Regions from separate parts of the Streptomyces sp. Tek67B01 genome, predicted to be linked through region 3. Evidence: riboswitches for the same ligand, from Rfam matches in the RefSeq annotation. Region 3 holds a riboswitch; each other region holds the start of a gene.
What was found. Region 3 has a riboswitch for cobalamin ahead of cobN (cobaltochelatase subunit CobN). Riboswitches for the same ligand answer to the same signal wherever they lie in the genome.
Positions count from the first base shown of each region.

Region 1: it holds a riboswitch for cobalamin, as region 3 does, so the genes downstream of both, ACV7NM_RS24360 (cobalamin biosynthesis protein) here and cobN (cobaltochelatase subunit CobN) in region 3, are expected to answer to the same signal.
Region 2: it holds a riboswitch for cobalamin, as region 3 does, so the genes downstream of both, ACV7NM_RS11435 (ribonucleoside-diphosphate reductase subunit alpha) here and cobN (cobaltochelatase subunit CobN) in region 3, are expected to answer to the same signal.

Region 1 is NZ_JBUYUY010000001.1:5,423,816-5,427,767, forward strand. Features, by position in the region: gene ACV7NM_RS24360 (cobalamin biosynthesis protein) at 1-791, opposite strand, end outside; cobalamin riboswitch at 828-980, opposite strand; gene ACV7NM_RS24365 (hypothetical protein) at 1,088-1,309, opposite strand; gene ACV7NM_RS24370 (anion permease) at 1,338-2,597, opposite strand; gene ACV7NM_RS24375 (alpha/beta hydrolase family protein) at 2,950-3,952, shown strand, end outside.
Region 2 is NZ_JBUYUY010000001.1:2,601,036-2,604,987, forward strand. Features, by position in the region: gene ACV7NM_RS11420 (carbon starvation CstA family protein) at 1-190, shown strand, start outside; gene ACV7NM_RS11425 (CstA-like transporter-associated (seleno)protein) at 187-384, shown strand; gene ACV7NM_RS11430 (GNAT family N-acetyltransferase) at 461-961, shown strand; cobalamin riboswitch at 1,015-1,138, shown strand; gene ACV7NM_RS11435 (ribonucleoside-diphosphate reductase subunit alpha) at 1,292-3,688, shown strand; gene ACV7NM_RS11440 (ribonucleotide-diphosphate reductase subunit beta) at 3,688-3,952, shown strand, end outside.
Region 3 is NZ_JBUYUY010000001.1:1,607,347-1,611,298, reverse strand. Features, by position in the region: gene cobN (cobaltochelatase subunit CobN) at 1-2,625, opposite strand, end outside; cobalamin riboswitch at 2,666-2,792, opposite strand; gene cobG (precorrin-3B synthase) at 3,116-3,952, shown strand, end outside.

The DNA of each region.
Region 1 (3,952 bases), 3.8 Mb from region 3:
CCGCCGTACGCGAGGGTTCCGCCCAGCCGTACGCCCAGCGCCCCGGCGAAGGAGGCCTCCACTGGACCGGCGTTGGGGCTCGGGTGCGCGGCGGCGTCGGCGCGCCAGGCCCGTACCGCCCCCCGCCGGTCGGGTCCGACCAGTACGGCGGCGAGCGCGGTCAGCCGGGCGCCGGGCCAGCCCGCGACGTCGTCGAGCCGGGCGGAGGCCCATCCGTAGCGCAGGTAGCGCGGCGACTTGTGGCCCACCATCGCGTCCAGGGTGTTCACGGCGCGGAACGCCAGCAGCCCGGGCACGCCGGCGAGGGCGCCCCAGACCAACGCCCCCACGACCGCGTCGGAGGTGTTCTCGGCGACCGACTCCACGACCGCGCGGGCCAACTGCTGCTCGTCCAGGGCCTGCGGGTCGCGCCCGCACAGGTGCGGCAGCCGCTCCCGCGCCACCTCGCCGTCCCCGGCGGCGAGCGCCCCGCCGATGGCGCGGGCCTCCCGACCGAGCGAGGTGCCGCCGACGACGGCCCAGGTGGCGGCGGCGGTCAGGGCGATACGGGCGACCGCGGGCCGGGAGCGCACGGCGCGGGCGCCGAGCGCGCCTATCGCCGCCGCGCCCCCCGCGCACGTCAGGGTGTGGACCACGCCCCGTACCCGGTCGTCGCGCCACAGGGCGCGTTCGAGGGCGGCGGCGGCTCTTCCGAAGGCGGCCACGGGGTGCCCCCGGCGCGGATCACCGAAGATCCGGTCGCCGATCAGGCCCGCCGTGGCGCCGTACGCGAATACGCGATCGGCACGCATGGTGGCAGTTGTGTCCTCGCTCAGGGTCCGCGCCCTGGTTCGTGGTGTCCGGTGGCGAGAGTTCCTGGCTCCCGGGACGCACGGACCGCGTGCTCCCGGTGACAGTGGCGGGACCGCGCCGGATTCGCACCGGACTTCCTCTCCATGCCGCCGTATTGGCTCGGGCAGTCCACCACGCACCGCGAACGCCCGTCAACTTGCCGTTGACCTGCGGCGAGGGGGGTGGGGCGGCCGGGGCGGGGGCATGCGAAAGCTCCCCACGGGAATCCCGCGGGGAGCTTTCGACGGTCGTCGCGTCAGCTGACGATCAGATAGATCGCGTAGGCCACGGCGAGGCCGCAGAGCGCGAAGCACGCGTAGGCGCCGCTGCGGGCCGCGGTGGCGGCCCCACCCTGCTCGGTGGCCGCCTCGTGCCTGGAGAGGCCCACCAGCCCCAGGGTGAACAGGGCCACGAGGGCGACGGTGGCGGAGAGGCTGACCCCGAAGACGGAGCCGAGTGCTGCCCAGTCGATCTTCATACCGCTGATTCCTCTGTCGTTCTCGGGGTCAGACCGCCGCGGCCGGAGCCACGGGTGCCGGGGCGGCCGCCGGGATGGTGGCCTTGAGGTCCTCGTCGGTCACCGCGGCGGTGGTACCGGCGGCGGCGATCGGCGGGACGGTGACGGCGGCCATGGCCGTGGTGACGACGCCGGGAGCCTCGGCCGACTCGGCCTCCGTGACGTTGTGGTGGTCGACGACCTGGCGGCGCGAGATGAACCAGATCGCGGCGCAGGAGGCGACCAGGAAGACCACGACGGCGGCGACGCCGACGTTGCCGGTGCGCATGACCATCTCGGCGCCGGCGCCGACCAGGGCGGCGGCGGGCAGGGTCAGGCCCCACGCGATGAACATGCGGGTGGCGGTGGACCAGCGGACCACACCGCCCTTGCGGCCCAGACCCGCGCCCATGACCGCGCCGGAGCAGGCGTGGGTGGTGGAGAGGGAGAAGCCGAGGGTGGAGGAGGCCAGGATGACGCTCGCGGCCGAGGTCTGGGCGGCGAAGCCCTGCTGCGGGTGGAGGTCGGTCAGACCGCTGCCCATGGTGCGGATGATGCGCCAGCCGCCCAGGTAGGTACCCATCGCGATGGCCATGCCGGCGGAGACGATGACCCAGACCGGCGGGTTCGCACCGGAGTCCAGGGCGCCGCCCGCGACGAGCGCGAGCGTGATGATGCCCATCGTCTTCTGGGCGTCGTTGGTGCCGTGGGCGAGGGAGACGAGACCGGCCGAGGCGATCTGACCGGCGCGGTACCCCTTGGTGGCGGTCTTGCCGCCGACCTTGCCACCGAGCTTGTACGTGAGCCGCGCGGCGAGCATCGCGGCCACACCGGCCACGATGGGAGCGGCGACGGCGGGGATGAGCACCTTGGTGACGACAACGCTGCCGTTGACCGCGCCGAGGCCGGCCGAGGCCACCGCGGCGCCGATCAGGCCGCCCATCAGGGCGTGGGAGGAGCTGGAGGGAAGCCCGACCAGCCAGGTGACGAGGTTCCAGAGGATCGCGCCGACCAGGGCGGCGAAGATCACTTCAGGCTGGATGCCCTGCTCGTTGACCAGGCCCTTGGAGATCGTCTTGGCGACCTCCACGGACATGAACGCGCCGACGAGGTTGAGCACGGCGGACATGGCCACCGCCGTCTTGGGCTTGAGAGCGCCGGTCGAGATGGTGGTCGCCATCGCGTTGGCTGTGTCGTGGAAACCGTTCGTGAAGTCGAACACGAGAGCGGTGATGATCACGATCCCGAGGAGAAGCGTTATGTGCTCCATTTACCCAGGCTTCTGTTTGGCGTCAGTGGCTCGGCGACCGTAAGCAACCTGAGTGAACGGAAGATGAACTGGGGGAGGTCGGGTGGTGTCGCGGCTCCGGGCGCGATCGGGGCCTTCCTCCCGGTTCGGCCCCAGATCCAACGAAAAAGGCACGTCACGGCGGGTGATCGGCTCTCACGGGCAGGCGTTTCCGGGCGTCCCGGTGGCTCCTCGCGCCCCTCCCGACGAGACCCAGATCACGGTCGCCGGCGGCGGGCCGGAAGTGTTACCCGACGTTACCCACCGTTGTCCGGCGGTTGCGGAATGACTTACTCCGGTGGCCTCCACACCGTCGCGCCTGGACACTGGAGCGGTGCGTACCGCCACAGCGACGGCAGCGGCCGTCACCGCGACCTTGATCGGTGCCGGCGCGGCCGTCGTCGCGGCCGGCCGGTACGCCGCCGACGCGGCCCTCCGCCCCGAACCCGGGCGACCCCTGCCCGGCGGCCCCCGACTCACCGTCCACTCCACCGCGGCCGGCCGGGTCGCGCTGACCCGCTCGCTCGCCTCGCTGCGCCCCGGCACGTACGGCCTGGACGCCCCGGGCGTGCACGCGGTGGTCGGCCCGGTCCTCGCCGATGTCCCGCACGGCCCCGACACCGTCGTACGCCGCCTCCTCGCCGTCACCCACGGCAGCCTCGACCCCGGTACCCGGGTCGCCCTCACGCCCCAGGTCCACCTCGGCAACCCGCGCGCGGCCCTCGGGCTCGACCACGCCGACGTCGACGTCCCCGGCGAGCTCGGCCCGCTGCCCGCCTGGTTCGTCCCGGCGGCCCGCGACACCTGGGTCATCACCGTGCACGGACTCGGCGGCACCCGCGAGCACCCGATGGTCGTCATGCCGCTCCTGCACCGCCACGGGCTGCCGGTCCTCGACCTCGCCTACCGCGGCGACCTGGGCGCTCCCCGTTCCCCGGACGGTCTCGGTCACCTCGGCGAGTCGGAGTGGCGCGACGTGGACGCCGCCATCCGCTACGCCCTGCGCTACGGCGCCCGCCGCGTCATCCTGTACGGCTGGTCCACCGGCGCCACCATGGCCCTGCACGCTGCCGAGCGCTCGGCCCTGGCCGGCCGGATCTCCGGTCTGGTGCTGGACTCCCCGGTGCTCGACTGGCACACCACCCTGCGCGCCCTGGCCGCGGCCCGACGCACCCCGGCGCCGCTGATGCCGTTCGTGGTCCGGGCCGCCGAAGGCCGTGCGGGTCTGCGCGTCGACCGGCGTCCCCCGGGCGCGGACCCCGGCGCGCTGCGGATGCCCGTCCTGATCTTCCACGGGCCCGACGACACCATCGCCCCCTGGGGACCCGCCCGCCGGC
Region 2 (3,952 bases), 990 kb from region 3:
GGTGGACGCCGCCCGCGTCTGCGTCAAGGCGGTCCGCGCGCCGCAGGGCGTCACCCTCACCGAAGTCCCCTGGACCGAGTCGAGGATCGTCGCCCCGGCGGGTCTGATCGCCACGCCCGAGGAGCGGGCGGAGCTGGCCGCGGCCGGCCTCGACTCGGGCGGCGGCAAGGCCAAGGAGCCGGTGGCGTGAGCGGCGTCCGGGAAGTGCTGGCCAAAGCCAGGTACTACGTACGGGAGTTCACCGGTGAGGCCGCCTACGACCGCTACGTGGCCCACGCCCGCTCCCACGACCCGGACACCGAGGTCCTCACCCGACGCGCCTTCGAGCGCGCCCGCACGGACTCCCGCGAGGCGGATCCGCGCGAGGGCTTCCGCTGCTGCTGAACCGGCCACGGGCCGCCGCGTATCCCCCCGGGAAACGCGGCGGCCCTTTCCGTGCCCGAGGGGCACACTCGATGCCATGGACATCACGATCAGACGGGCGCTGCCGGCGGAGTACGAGACGCTCGGGGACATCACCGCCCGCGCCTACCTGGAGGACGGGCTGCTCACGTACGGCGAGGACGACCCGTACCTCGCCAGGCTCCGGGACGTGCCCGGGCGCGCCGCGGCCGCCGAGGTGCTCGTCGCCGTGCTGGGCGACGGGCGCGTGGTGGGCGGTGTGACCTTCGCCGCGCCGGGCAGCCTCCTGTGCGACATCGCCCGCGCGGACGAGGCCGAGTTCCGGATGCTGGCGGTCGCCCGCGAGGGCCGCGGCCGGGGCGCAGGCGAGGCGTTGGTGCGGGCCTGCGTCGACCGCTCACGGGCCGTCGAGGGCGTACGGCGGCTGGTCCTGTCGACCACGCCGGACATGCTCGGCGCCCACCGGATCTATGAGCGCCTGGGCTTCGTCCGGTCGCCGGAACGGGACTGGGCACCCGTCCCCGACCTCACTTTGCTCACGTACGGTCTCGCGCTGTAGTCGGCGCGCGACACAACATCTAGGGGGTCCCCCAGGAGGGTGCCCCCACATGTATGCTCGTGCTCGCTGTCGCCGCAGGGGAATCCGGTGCGAATCCGGAACTGTCCCGCAACGGTATGAACTGCGCCCATTGGTGCACGAGCAAGTCCGAGGACCTGCCGACAGCGCGCCCGGCTCGACCGAACCGGGTACAGCCACGTCCGGGCCTCGCGGTTGGGCCGGTGGACGCCGCGCGGCGCAAGCGTGCCCAGAGTTGGGGACGCGCCCGCGCGCGCCCGCTCGCGCCCCGCACCGACGGTATCCCGGAGCCGAGTGAGGGAGAGCTCCCCCGTGACCATCGCGCCCGCCGCACCGCGCGCCGAGTCCGACCCGTCCGACAGTGCGACCAACGGCGGGGGCCATGGGGCCGCGCTGCTGCGTACCCTCACCGAGCTGACGGCCGACCTCCCCGACACCGACCCCGGCCGGGTCGCCGCCGCCGCCCTGCGCGGCCGCAGCGCCGCCGCGGACAAGGCCGAACTGCGCTCGCTGGCCACCGAGGCCGCGGCCGGGCTGATCTCCGAGGACCCCGCCTACTCCCGGCTGGCCGCCCGCCTGTTGACGCTGGCCGTGCGCGACGAGGCCGCGGGCCAGGGCGCGACCTCCTTCGCCGCGTCCGTCGCGGTGGGCCACCGCGAGGGCCTGATCGCCGACCGCACGGCCGACTTCGTGGCTGCCCACGCGAACCGGCTCGACGCGCTGGTCGAGCACGCCCTCGCCGAGGGCGCCGACGACCGCTTCGGCTTCTTCGGCCTGCGCACCCTGCACAGCCGCTACCTGCTGCGCCACCCCATCACCCGTCAGGTGATCGAGACGCCGCAGTACTTCATGCTTCGCGTGGCCTGCGGTCTCGCCGCCGACGACAGCGTGCCGGCCGTCGAGGAAGTGGCCTCGCTGTACCGGCTGATGAGCCGCCTGGACTACCTGCCGTCCTCCCCCACCCTGTTCAACTCGGGCACCCGCCACCCGCAGATGTCCTCCTGCTACCTGCTGGACTCCCCGCTGGACGAGCTCGACTCGATCTACGACCGCTACCACCAGGTCGCGCGCCTGTCCAAGCACGCCGGCGGCATCGGCCTGTCGTACTCCCGCATCCGCGCCCGCGGTTCGCTGATCCGGGGCACCAACGGCCACTCCAACGGCATCGTCCCGTTCCTCAAGACCCTCGACGCGTCCGTCGCCGCCGTCAACCAGGGCGGTCGCCGCAAGGGTGCCGCAGCCGTCTACCTGGAGACCTGGCACGCGGACATCGAGGAGTTCCTGGAGCTGCGCGACAACACCGGTGAGGACCAGCGCCGTACGCACAACCTGAACCTGGCCCACTGGGTTCCGGACGAGTTCATGCGCCGGGTGAACGCCGACGCCCACTGGTCGCTCTTCTCCCCCGCCGACGTCCCCGAGCTGGTCGACCTCTGGGGCGACGAGTTCGACGCCGCCTACCGCCGGGCCGAGGCGGCCGGCCTGGCCCGCAAGACCATGCCCGCCCGCGACCTCTACGGCCGGATGATGCGCACCCTCGCGCAGACCGGCCAGGGCTGGATGACCTTCAAGGACGCCTCCAACCGGACGGCGAACCAGACCGCCGAACCCGGCACGGTCGTCCACTCCTCGAACCTCTGCACCGAGATCATCGAGGTCACCAATGACGGCGAGACCGCGGTCTGCAACCTGGGCTCGGTCAACCTGGGCGCATTCGTCCTCCCCGAGACCGGTGACATCGACTGGGAGCGGCTGGACGCGACCGTCCGCACCGCCGTCACCTTCCTCGACCGCGTCGTGGACATCAACTTCTACCCGACCGAGCAGGCCGGCCGCTCCAACGCCCGCTGGCGCCCGGTGGGCTTGGGCGCGATGGGCCTTCAGGACGTCTTCTTCCAGCTGAAGCTGCCCTTCGACTCCCCCGAGGCGAAGGCCCTGTCCACGAAGCTCTCCGAGCGGATCATGCTGGCCGCGTACGAGGCCTCCTGCGACCTGGCCGAGCGCAGCGGCCCGCTCCCCGCCTGGGAGCAGACCCGGACCGCCCGCGGCGTCCTGCACCCGGACCACTACGACGTCGAACTGAACTGGCCCGAGCGCTGGGACGCGCTGCGCGCCCGCGTCGCCGAGACCGGCATGCGCAACTCACTGCTGCTCGCCATCGCCCCGACGGCGACGATCGCCTCGATCGCGGGCGTGTACGAGTGCATCGAGCCGCAGGTCTCGAACCTCTTCAAGCGCGAGACGCTGAGCGGTGAGTTCCTCCAGGTCAACGCGTACCTGGTGGACGAGCTGAAGAAGCTCGGCGTGTGGGACACGCAGACCCGCGAGGCGCTGCGCGAGGCCAGCGGCTCCGTGCAGGGCTTCGGCTGGATCCCGGCCGAGGTCCGCGAGTTGTACCGCACGGCGTGGGAGATCCCGCAGCGCGGCCTGATCGACATGGCGGCGGCCCGTACGCCGTTCCTGGACCAGTCGCAGTCGTTGAACCTGTTCCTGGAGACGCCGACCATCGGGAAGCTGTCCTCGATGTACGCGTACGCCTGGAAGCAGGGCCTCAAGACCACGTACTACCTGCGCTCCCGCCCGGCGACGAAGATCGCCCGCGCGGCGCAGGCGGCTGCCGCCCCCGCCGCCACGCTTCCGCAGGCCGTCGACGCCGACGCGCTGGCCTGCTCCCTTGAGAACCCCGAGTCCTGCGAGGCCTGCCAGTAATGAGCTCCACCGACACCGACGTTGCGACGAGCAAGAACCTGCTCGACCCGGGCTTCGAGCTGACGCTGCGCCCGATGCGCTACCCGGACTTCTACGAGCGCTACCGCGACGCGATCAAGAACACCTGGACGGTCGAGGAGGTCGACCTCCACTCGGACGTCGCCGACCTCGCGAAGCTGACGCCGGGCGAGCAGCACATGATCGGCCGGCTGGTCGCGTTCTTCGCGACGGGCGACTCGATCGTCTCCAACAACCTCGTGCTGA
Region 3 (3,952 bases):
GAGGAGGGCCAAGGCTTCCGCCACGTCGTCGCCCGAGGTGCGCATCGCGCTCGTGCCCCACAGGGACAGGCCCACGGAGGCGGGCCATTCGCCGTTGTCCGTGCGGTAGCGGGTCAGGAGGGAGTCGGCGAGTGCCTGGCCCGTCTCCCACGCCAGGCGGGAGGGGACGGCCTTCGGGTCGACCGAGTAGAAGTTGCGGCCGGTCGGCAGGACGTTGACCAGACCGCGGAGCGGGGAGCCGGAGGGGCCCGCCGGGATGAAACGACCGTCGAGGGCGGCGACGACGTGGGCGATCTCGTCCGTCGTGCCGGCCAGGCGGGGGACGACCTCCCTTGCCGCGAAAGTAAGGACCGCCGAGACCTCCGGGGGGTGGTTCGCGGCGATCGACGCGACCGCTTCGGGGGACCAGTTCGCGTCCTCCATCGCCTGCACCAGGGCGCGGGCCGTCGCCTCCACCGCGTCCGCCGAGGTGCGGGTCGCCGCGGACTCGTCCAGGCCGAGCGCCTCGCGCAGGCCGGGCAGAGCCGTCGTACCGCCCCAGATCTGGCGGGCGCGCAGGATCGCCAGGACCAGGTTGACGCGGGCCTCACCGGTCGGGGCGCCGCCCAGGACGTGGAGTCCGTCCCGGATCTGCGCGTCCTTGACCTCGCAGAGCCAGCCGTCGACGTGGAGGAGGAAGTCGTCGAAGCCCTCGTCGTCGGGGCGCTCTTCCAGGCCCAGGTCGTGGTGGAGCTTCGCCGCCTGGATCAGCGTCCAGATCTGGGCCCGGATGGCGGGCAGCTTCGCCGGGTCCATGGCACTGATCTGCGCGTACTCGTCCAGGTGCTGTTCGAGGCGGGCGATGTCGCCGTACGACTCGGCGCGCGCCATCGGCGGCACCAGGTGGTCGACCAGGGTGGCGTGCACGCGGCGCTTGGCCTGCGTGCCCTCGCCCGGGTCGTTGACGAGGAACGGGTAGATGAGGGGCAGGTCGCCGAGGGCGGCGTCCGGGGCGCAGGAGGCGGAGAGGCCGGCGTTCTTGCCCGGAAGCCATTCGAGGTTGCCGTGCTTGCCCAGGTGGATCATCGCGTCCGCGCCGAAACCGCCGTCTTCCGCGCGGGCCTGGATCCAGCGGTACGCGGCCAGGTAGTGGTGCGAGGGCGGCAGGTCCGGGTCGTGGTAGATCGCGATCGGATTCTCGCCGAAGCCGCGCGGCGGCTGGATGAGGATGAGGAGGTTGCCGCGGCGCAGCGCCGCGAGGATGATGTCGCCCTCCGGGTTCGCGGAACGGTCCACGAACATGTTGCCGGGCGCCTCGCCCCAGTGTTCGTTGACGCTGTCGCGCAGTTCGGCCGGGAGTTCGGCGAACCAGCGCTTGTAGTCGGCGGCCGGGATGCGGACGGGGTTGCGGGCCAGCTGCTCCTCGGTGAGCCAGTCCTGGTCGTGGCCGCCGGCCTCGATCAGGGCACGGATCAACTCGTCGCCGTCGCCGGAGACCAGGCCCGGGATCTCGTCGACGGGACCGAAGTCGTAGCCGCCGGCGACGAGGGTGCGCAGGAGTTCGACGGCGCTGGCCGGGGTGTCCAGGCCGACCGCGTTGCCGATGCGGGAGTGCTTCGTCGGGTACGCGGAGAGGACCAGCGCGACCCTCTTGTCACGGCGCTCGATGTGGCGCAGCCGGGCGTGGCGTACGGCGATGCCCGCGACGCGGGCGGCCCGCTCGGGGTCGGCGACGTAGGCGGGCAGGCCGTCCTCGTCGAGCTCCTTGAAGGAGAACGGGACGGTGATCAGGCGGCCGTCGAACTCCGGGACGGCCACCTGGGTGGCGGCGTCCAGCGGGGACAGGCCCTCGTCGTTCTCCTCCCACGCGCTGCGGGAGCCCGTCAGGCACAGGGCCTGGAGGATCGGCACGCCGAGCGCGGCCAGCGCGCCCGCGTCCCAGGACTCGTCGTCGCCGCCCGCCGAGGCGGTCGCGGGCTTCGTGCCGCCCGCCGCGAGGACGGTGGTGACGATGGCGTCCGCCGACTCCAGGGCGGTGAGCAGTTCCGGCTCCGGGGCGCGGAGGGAGGAGACGTAGAGGGGGAGCGGCTGGGCGCCGTGGGCCTCGATGGCCTCGCACAGGGCGTGCACGAAAGCGGTGTTGCCGCTCATCTGGTGGGCGCGGTAGTACAGCACGGCGATGCGGGGACCGGTGGTACGGGCCGGGGTGCGCTCCAGCGGGCCCCAAGTGGGGGCGGCGGCCGGGGGTTCGAAGCCGTGGCCGGTCAGCAGCACGGTGTCGGAGAGGAAGCGGGCCAGCTGGTCCAAGTTGGCGGGGCCGCCGTGGGCGAGGTAGCCGTGCGCTTCGGCGGCGATGCCGATGGGGACGGTCGAGGCCTCCATCAGCTGCGCGTCGGGGGCCTGTTCGCCGGTCAGGACCACGACCGGGCGGTGCTGGTCGGGGGCCAGGAGGAGGTCGAGGCCGTCCTGCCAGGCGCGCAGGCCGCCGAGGAGGCGTACGACGACCAGTTCGACCCCGTCGAGGAGGGCGGGCAGGTCGTCCAGGGGAAGGCGGGAGGGGTTCGCGAACCGGTACGGGACGGGGCCGTTGGCGGCGGCGCGGGCGCTGAGCAGATCGGTGTCGGACGTCGACAGCAGCAGGATCATGCGGCGGCAGGCCTTCCTCGGGGTTTCCGCGCCCCGGGCAGTGAGGACAGCGGGAGTTCCTGACTCACCCGACCGATCGCTCGGCGGGGTTCACAGTGGCGGGACCGCGCCGGAATCGCACCGGGCTTCCTCCCATGTCGCCGTCCTCGGCGATGACGGGCCGTGTGGCCCGCCGGTGGTCATCTTAGGTGGCCGGGGGAGGGGGTGGGTGCCGGGGTGCGGGATGCCTGTGGCGCGGGTGCGGGGTGCGGTGTGGTTGCGGCGCGGGCGTGGGTGCGGGCCGTTGCGGGGGCTCTGCCCCCGGGCCCCTGCGCCTCAAACGCCGGCGGGGCTGGATTGTGCGGCGGGGGTGGATTGTGGGGCGGGCTGGATTGTGCGGCGGGGGTGGGTTGTGTCGCGGGGCTGGATTGTGCGGCGGGGCCGGATGTGGCCGGTAGTGGTGGTGATCGACACAGCGGGCGGGCGCAGAATCGTGGGTATGCTCGCGGCCATGCCCCAGCCCCCTTCCGCCGCATCGCGGGACGAACCCGTCATACGGGACCGAGGCGACGCCTGCCCGGGCGCGCTGCGGTTGCACCGGGCGGACGACGGGTACCTCGCCCGGGTGCGGATACCCGGCGGCATGCTCGGGGCGCACGCGGCCGGGATGCTCGCCGACGCGGCGGACCGGCTCGGCGACGGGCACATCGACCTCACCTCGCGCGGCAACGCCCAGTTGCGCGGCCTCGGGGAGGGCTGCGGAGGCGAACTGGCCCGCGTCCTGGCCGACGCGGGGCTCCTGCCCGCGCCCTCCCACGAGCGGGTCCGCAACGTCGTCGCCTCCCCGCTGACCGGCCTCGACCGGGGCGGGCTGCCCGACGTGGCGCCCTGGGTCACGGAGCTGGACCGGCTGCTCTGCGCGAGCGAAGAGGCGACCGCCCTGTCCGGGCGGTTCCTGTTCGCCCTCGACGACGGACGCGGCGACGTGAGTCGCCTCGACGCGGACGTGACCCTCCTCGCACGGGGCCCCGAGCACGCCCTGCTCACGACGGCAGGCGCCCGCGAAGGCCTGCTGCTGGCCGCCGCCGACGCGCCCCGGGCCGCCCTCGTCGCCGCCCGGTACTTCCTCGACGCCGCACGGGAAGCCGGCGCGCGGTCCTGGCGAATTACCGAATTGCCTCCCGAACATCCTCTCGATGTACGGGAGTTGAGGGTTCGGTTGGCCGATTCTTCGATCACCGCCACCGCGATTCCCGTCACCGGCGCCGCGCCCCCGGCCGGCGCGTCCTCCGATCCCGCCCCCGAACCCGGCCTGGTCGAAGGGCCCGGGCAGAGCGTCGCGCTCTCC